DNA from 3 places in the Pseudomonas sp. PK-RTE-24 genome. Region 1 is predicted to be linked to each of the others. Evidence: riboswitches for the same ligand, from Rfam matches in the RefSeq annotation. Region 1 holds a riboswitch; each other region holds the start of a gene.
What was found. A riboswitch is a leader RNA that binds a small molecule or an ion and turns the genes downstream of it on or off. The one in region 1 is predicted to bind cobalamin.
Positions count from the first base shown of each region.

Region 2: it holds a riboswitch for cobalamin, as region 1 does, so the genes downstream of both, cobO (cob(I)yrinic acid a,c-diamide adenosyltransferase) here and ACV8MC_RS21175 (CbtB domain-containing protein) in region 1, are expected to answer to the same signal.
Region 3: it holds a riboswitch for cobalamin, as region 1 does, so the genes downstream of both, ACV8MC_RS18390 (ABC transporter substrate-binding protein) here and ACV8MC_RS21175 (CbtB domain-containing protein) in region 1, are expected to answer to the same signal.

Region 1 is NZ_CM133224.1:4,733,484-4,735,676, reverse strand. It holds gene ACV8MC_RS21185 (cobalamin biosynthesis protein) at 15-428, opposite strand; gene ACV8MC_RS21180 (CbtA family protein) at 425-1,126, opposite strand; gene ACV8MC_RS21175 (CbtB domain-containing protein) at 1,138-1,335, opposite strand; cobalamin riboswitch at 1,459-1,677, opposite strand.
Region 2 is NZ_CM133224.1:5,590,493-5,592,685, forward strand. It holds gene ACV8MC_RS25095 (cobyrinate a,c-diamide synthase) at 1-381, opposite strand, end outside; gene cobO (cob(I)yrinic acid a,c-diamide adenosyltransferase) at 378-989, opposite strand; cobalamin riboswitch at 1,073-1,302, opposite strand; gene ACV8MC_RS25105 (hypothetical protein) at 1,464-2,048, shown strand; gene ACV8MC_RS25110 (PQQ-dependent sugar dehydrogenase) at 2,115-2,193, shown strand, end outside.
Region 3 is NZ_CM133224.1:4,061,126-4,063,318, forward strand. It holds gene ACV8MC_RS18385 (FecCD family ABC transporter permease) at 1-245, opposite strand, end outside; gene ACV8MC_RS18390 (ABC transporter substrate-binding protein) at 242-1,255, opposite strand; cobalamin riboswitch at 1,395-1,586, opposite strand; gene ACV8MC_RS18395 (ParD-like family protein) at 1,796-2,023, shown strand; gene map (type I methionyl aminopeptidase) at 2,020-2,193, shown strand, end outside.

The sequences.
Region 1 (2,193 bases):
GGATTATCGGGATTTTATGCAGCGCCGGCCAATGCCAGCGTGGCCTGCGCATATTTCTGCCGGTGGATCAGCAGTTTCGCCGGCGCCTGAATCAGTTGCTCGGCGAGCGCCAGCGCGGCGCTTTCCGCCACGCCGTAGCAGCCGGTGCGCTCAAAGGCGATCTGCGATTGATGGCTGAGGCGCTGCTGATAGGGCGCCAGTTCGGCACTGTTGAAATACTGCAGCGGCAGGTTCAATTGTGTGGCCAGTTCCAGCAACCCCGGTTCGTCGCGCTTGAGGTCGATACTCGCCAAAGCCTTGACCGCTCGCAGCTCGATGCGGTGCGCCTGCAACGCTTGATCGAGTAACGCACGCAACGTACTGGCCGGGCAGCCCCGCTGGCAGCCGAGGCCGACCACGAGGGTCGGCGCTGCGCGGTCATCGGTCATGCCTGATATGGGCCTGCGCTTTTGCGGCGGAACAACCATGCACTGATCAGGCCCAAGGCCAGCCAGAACGCGACGTTGGTCAGCTGCGAAGCGATTTTGAACTGGGTTTCCAGTGCCTCTGGAGCGAGCATCGAATGCACCTGCGGTTGCGGCGCGCCGATCACATGCGGCACGGCGAGAATCGCTACACCAAGAAGCTTCATCAGCCAGTGACGGCTGAAAGCGATCAGTGCCAGGCCGACAGCGGTCGAAGCGGCAGTGCCGATCCACCAGATCTGCCGCGAAGCCAGATCGGCGGCGGCTGTGCCCGGCAACTCAGGTGGCAGGCCCAAGGTCGGCGCGAGAACGAACGTGGCGTAACCGGCCAGACCCCAGAGCAGCCCTTGCGAGGTCTTGGTCGGCGCGCGCAAGGTGTACAGGCCGGCGAGCATCAAGGCGAAACCCACTGCCACCACCAGATTACCGCCAGTGGTCGAGACCACACGCTGCCAGCCGTCTTCCGGCTCCCAGGCTTCGCCATCATGGCTGTGGGCGGCGGTGCCGGCGGCGTGTTCGTGGACTTGCGCGACCGGTTCGGATTTCTCGAAGGTTTCGGCCTGCAGAATCAACGGTGATACCCAGAAACTCTGTAGCAAGGTCAGCAGCAGGGCGGCCAGCAAGCCGGTGAAGCCTGCGGTTTGCGCGATACGCTTGATCATTTCGGCAGGCCTCAGTGGCACGGGAACGCGGCGCTGTGGCGGGTATCGTGGGCGGCGTTGTGCACCGCTTCGATGTGCGAGAAACCGGCGAACCAGACCAGGCTGGCGCCGAGGATCGAGGCAAAGAGGGCGGCGGCGACGCGTTGGCCGAGTGTGGTGCTGCTGGAAATGGGGTCAGTGTGGCTGACAGTGTTACTGATGATCGACATAGCGCTTCCCTCTGAAATGTCAGCGGGTAAACAGAGCGCATGAAAATCCCTGCGGGCCGGGCACGCAGGGATTTCGAACAGCGCCCGCCCACCGCGGGTTTGTTTGTGTTCAGCGGCGCTTGCGCGTGCTGGGTGTTGCGGGCCGGTCTCCGGGCTCGCGAGGGGTTGGCTGGTCGCCGACCTGCAAGCATCACCTTCCCATGCCGGGGCACAGTGGATCTGACGCTTCGCTCGCTTACCGTTGCGGGGGCAGCACCGGACTGACATGGCTTTGAGTAAAGCACATGATTCACCGGTTTCCCGTTTCACCCTGTGAAGGGCACCCGTAACAAGGTGTGCAGGAGAACATGGGTTTGGGTTTTTAGTCAATTTCCGGGAGTTTTCGGTGCTGCAGTGGGGGTATTTTTCTGATGTTTTTGTGTGTATATCCGTTGCTGCGGGTGTTGCTGATTACGGTTTCGCCCTTACGGCGAGGCACTTTTTCCAAACGCCGAAAAAGTACCCAAAAAGGCTTGCTCCTACGTTCGGCCCTCGCAGGCTCGGGTTCCTTCGCTCCGGGACTGATCCGGGCGCAGCGGCTCCGGTTTGCTTCGCTGCACCTACACTCGCTGTGTACGACTGCGTCGTACGGTCGCTGCGCTCCCACGCCCGGATCAATCCCTCCACTCAGCCTTCCGACGTCGCCGGTGGATCAAGATCAAGAGCACTCGAGCTAACGCTCATTGTTGAGTGGGGCGGCTTCGCCGCGGGCAGCTGCGCTGCTTTGCGTTTGCTTTGTAGGCGAGCCTGCTCGCGAAGGCGGCCTGACAGCCACCTGTTCTTGAGCTGGTGCGCGATCCAACTGTAGGAGCTGCCGAA
Region 2 (2,193 bases), 860 kb from region 1:
GGTCTGCGCCATGGCGGTGCCGTCGATCACGCCGAGCACCGGCACACCGAAGTGGCGTGCCAGATCAGCGCTGGATGGCGTGCCGTCGAACAGGCCCATCACGCCCTCGATCAGAATCAGGTCGGCTTCGGCGGCGGCTTCCCACAACAGCCGGCGACTTTCCTGCTCGCCGACCATCCACATGTCCAGTTGATACACCGGCGCACCGCTGGCGCGCTCGAGGATCATCGGGTCGAGAAAATCCGGGCCGCATTTGAACACGCGCACCTTGCGCCCTTGGTTGCGATGCAAACGGGCGAGTGCGGCGGTGACGGTGGTCTTGCCCTGACCGGAGGCCGGCGCGGCGATCAACACCGCCGGGCAGTGACGTGGTTGCTTCAAAGTTCGACGCCTTTCTGCGCTTTGATCCCGGCCTGGAAGGCGTGCTTGAGCATGCCCATTTCGGTGACCGTGTCGCCCATCTCGATCATTTCCGGCTTGGCGCCGCGACCGGTGACCACTACGTGCTGCATCGGTGGGCGCGCCTGCAAATCGCTGAGCACCTGATCGAGATCGAGGTAGCCGTGCTTGAGGGCGATGTTCAACTCATCGAGCACTACCAGACCGATCGAAGGGTCGCGCAATAATTCGCGGGAGACTTCCCAAGCGGCGGTCGCCGCGGCGATATCGCGCTGGCGATCCTGGGTTTCCCAGGTGAAGCCTTCGCCCATGACGTGGAAACGCACCTGCTCGGGGAAGCGGCGGAAAAACAATTCTTCGCCAGTGCTGTTGCGGCCTTTGATGAACTGCACAACGCCGCACTGCATGCCGTGGCCCATCGCGCGGGCGAGCATGCCGAACGCCGAGCTGCTCTTGCCTTTGCCATTGCCGGTCAGCACCAGCACCAGGCCACATTCGTCGGGCGAGCTGGCGATGCGTTCGTCGATCACGGCCTTCTTGCGCTGCATGCGCGCCAGATGGCGTTCGTCACGCTCGGGGGAATCAGTCATGGGGGGAGCTCTCCGTTGAGGCTGGATAACGGCGGGCAGGCACAAGAATAGACGGCAAAAAGCCTGGCATCGCCCACCGTGATGCCGCTGAGATGGATCAGGCCGGTCTCCGGGCTCATGAGCGGCGTTTCGCCGGACTGCGCGCCTTCCCGCTTCTTTCGAGGCAGTGGCTCAAGGCGCAGTTTTCACTCATTTACCGTTGCGGGGGCAGCGCCGGGATCGTCGTGGCTTCGCTTGAAGACCACCCTCACCGGCTTCCCTGTTTCACTCTGTCGACGCGGGGCCACAGAGCACCTGAAACAAGCGGCGAAGGTTAGAGGGTTGGAGGTGGAGCGTCAATTGAAGAGGCGCTTTGCGCGCGAATAACTGCCGCTGATCCATTGTGCAGCGGCAATCTTGTGCCAGACTGCGACAAGTGATATCAAAGAGCCATGCTTTTTTCGAAAGCCCACTACAACAATAAGGATGACGACGATGCAAGGCATGATCATCAGCAACCCGCGCCTGGAATTTCTGCGCCCGGTGCTGGAACGCTGGTTTGACTGTATCGATCGCTACAACACCGTACGCGGCGACAACGAAACGCCATATTGGCACGACGAGAAAGCCAATCTCGGCCTGCTCTCGGCAGCGGCGTGGATGGCTGAAATGGTCACGCTGAACGACACGGCCACGCGCAAACAGAACGAAGAAGGCGAACGCAATGCTCGCGCCGACCTGCTGATTGCCGGCGCCGAAGACCGCGCGTTCATTCAGGCCACGCAACGCTGGCCACGGGTCAACAACCTCAACCTGACCCAGGCACTGCTCGACGTCACCGCCGATGCCAAGCGCATCAGTTACGCCAGCGATCTCAAGCTCGGCTGCCTCTTTGTTGCTCCGCAAAAACCTCAGCACAGCGCCAGCCCCGAAGAATTGCAGGACATGGTAGACGACCTGCAAAAGGAACACACCTGCGCCGTGGCCTGGTATTTCCCCTACGCCTATCGCAAATTGCACAGCGACGCGGGCAACTATCATCCGGGCATCGCCATGCTGTTCAAGGAAGCCCGCGGTTGAGCAGTTGAACCATCGGGCCTGCGCCCTCCTCTATGTTTAGGAATGCATTCATAGGGAAGATCAGCAATGCGCAAGGCCCAACTCGCTCTTATCATCGCCGTCGCTGGCGGGCTCGCCGCCTGCGGTGAAACCTCCAGCCTGCAAG
Region 3 (2,193 bases), 670 kb from region 1:
ATTACGCCACAGGTCGCCAAACCGGCGCCGCAGGCCGCCGCGACCAGCGCGCGGGTCAGGCGATAGTTCCAGACAATGCCTTCGTCGATCGGGTCGAGCACATAACCGGCGCCCCACAGCTTGTTGGCCAGCACCTGCAACACCACGCTCGGCTCGATCGAAGTCTCGCCAATGGCCACGCCGCCAATCAGCGCGACCGACAGCGTCAACAGCACCAGCAGCAAACGGATCAGGCGTCTGCTCATTGCGACAGGTCGTAGCCGTTGATGGCACTGGCCAATTGTGCGAGGCCATCGAAGGTGCGCAGGCTGGCCTGCATGGCCATGGCGTCAAGGATGATGATGCGGTTGTGCTTGACCGCGTCCATGTTGCGCGTCACCGGATCACTGCGCAGGAAGGCGAGTTTCTTTTGATAATCGTCCGCCGGGAAACGCCGACGATCCATGCGCGCGATCACCAGAAACGTCGGGTTGGCCTTGGCGATGGTTTCCCAGCCGACGGTTGGCCATTCTTCATCGGACTCGACGACGTTGCGCACGCCGAGGGTGCTGAGCATGAAATCGGGAACGCCTTTGTGCCCGGCCACGAACGGCTCGATGTCCATCTCGGCGCTGGAGAACCACACCAGAGCGCTGACGTCTTTGCGCTGCTGCTTTTTCGCGGTGGCGATCGACTGCGCGAGGCTGGCTTTGAGCTGCTCATTGAGCTGCTCGCCACGCGCCTGCACATCGAAAATCGCCGCCAGTTGGCTCACGCTTTTGTAGATGCTGTCGATGCGAAACGGCGCCAGCCGCGTGCCGTCCGAACCGACGAGGTTGTCCTTGGCTTCGCAATCGGAGGGCAGCAGATAGGTAGGAATCTTCAGTTCATGAAACTGCTCGCGGGTGCCGACCGCGCCTTGCGGGCCGACCATCCATTCCAGCTCGACGGCAACCAGCTCCGGGCGTTTGGCGATCACCGCTTCGAAACTCGGCTCGTTGTCGGCAAGGCGCTCGATCCTGTCGTTCTGCGCTTTGTATGTGCCCAGCACGTCGTTGAACCACAGCGAAGTGCCAACGACTTTGTCGCCCAGACCCAAGGCATAGAGCATTTCCGTGCCGGCCTGGCCGATGGTCACCGTGCGCGCAGGCGCGTGCTGAAAGGTCAGGCTGCTGCCACAGTTTTCGACGGTCAGCGGATACGCAGTCGGCGCCGCTTGCGCCAGGGCGCAAAGGCTCAGAGCGGTGAGCAGGGTGGCAACGCGGGGCAGCAGCATGGGGCAGTCTCCAAGGGAACCGTACGGGAGCGGGCGGGTACGGTTGGAAATACACCTCGGGCGCGGTCGTGGAAACTGCGCAAGGCCGGCACGGGGAAAATGCGCACGGCACGATGTCCTTCCCGGACACCCCGCCGGTTGGTCAGTCACTGTGCCGGCAGGTCTCCTGACTGATGCGTCATTGCCACGCTCCGGCCTTCCCGGGATTCACCCAGTGGCAGTCGAGGAGCAGGCTCGGCACCTACAGTTGCGGGGGCAGTTCCGATTGATGCGTGGAGCACCTCGGATTCCCTATTAATTCCGTGTGGAAACCGGCGCGGGCATGGTAGTCGATCAGGCCGCTGATGGGGAGCCGAATCTGCTTTGGTAGGAGCTGCCGAAGGCTGCGATCTTTTGATCTGGTCTTTAACGGGCAAGATCAAAAGATCGCAGCCTTCGGCAGCTCCTACACGGGTGCGTGTTTGCGTGGCGGAGCGTTTGCAATCCGAGGGTAAGCTTGGCTAATATACGTTCCATATACACATCGTATCGGATTCATATATGGGCATCGTAAAAATCTCAGAGGACATGCACGAGAACCTGCGTATCTCCAGCAACGCCCTCAGCCGCTCGATCAACGCGCAGGCTGAGCACTGGATGCGCATCGGCATGCTCGCCGAGCTGCATCCCAATCTCGACCACAGCGCCATTTGCCGCCTGCTGATCCGCGCCGAACAGAATGGTGGGCTGGATCTGCAACAACTGACTCAGGAAGCCGTCAGCGCATGAGAAACCAGATCAAGATCAACACCCCGGCCGACATCGAAAAATCCCGCGCCGCCGGCAAACTCGCCGCTGAAGTGCTGGCAATGCTGGTGCCGCATGTGAAGGCTGGCGTGACCACCGATGAGCTGGATCGACTGTGCAACGATTACATCGTCAATGTGCAGAAGGCGGTG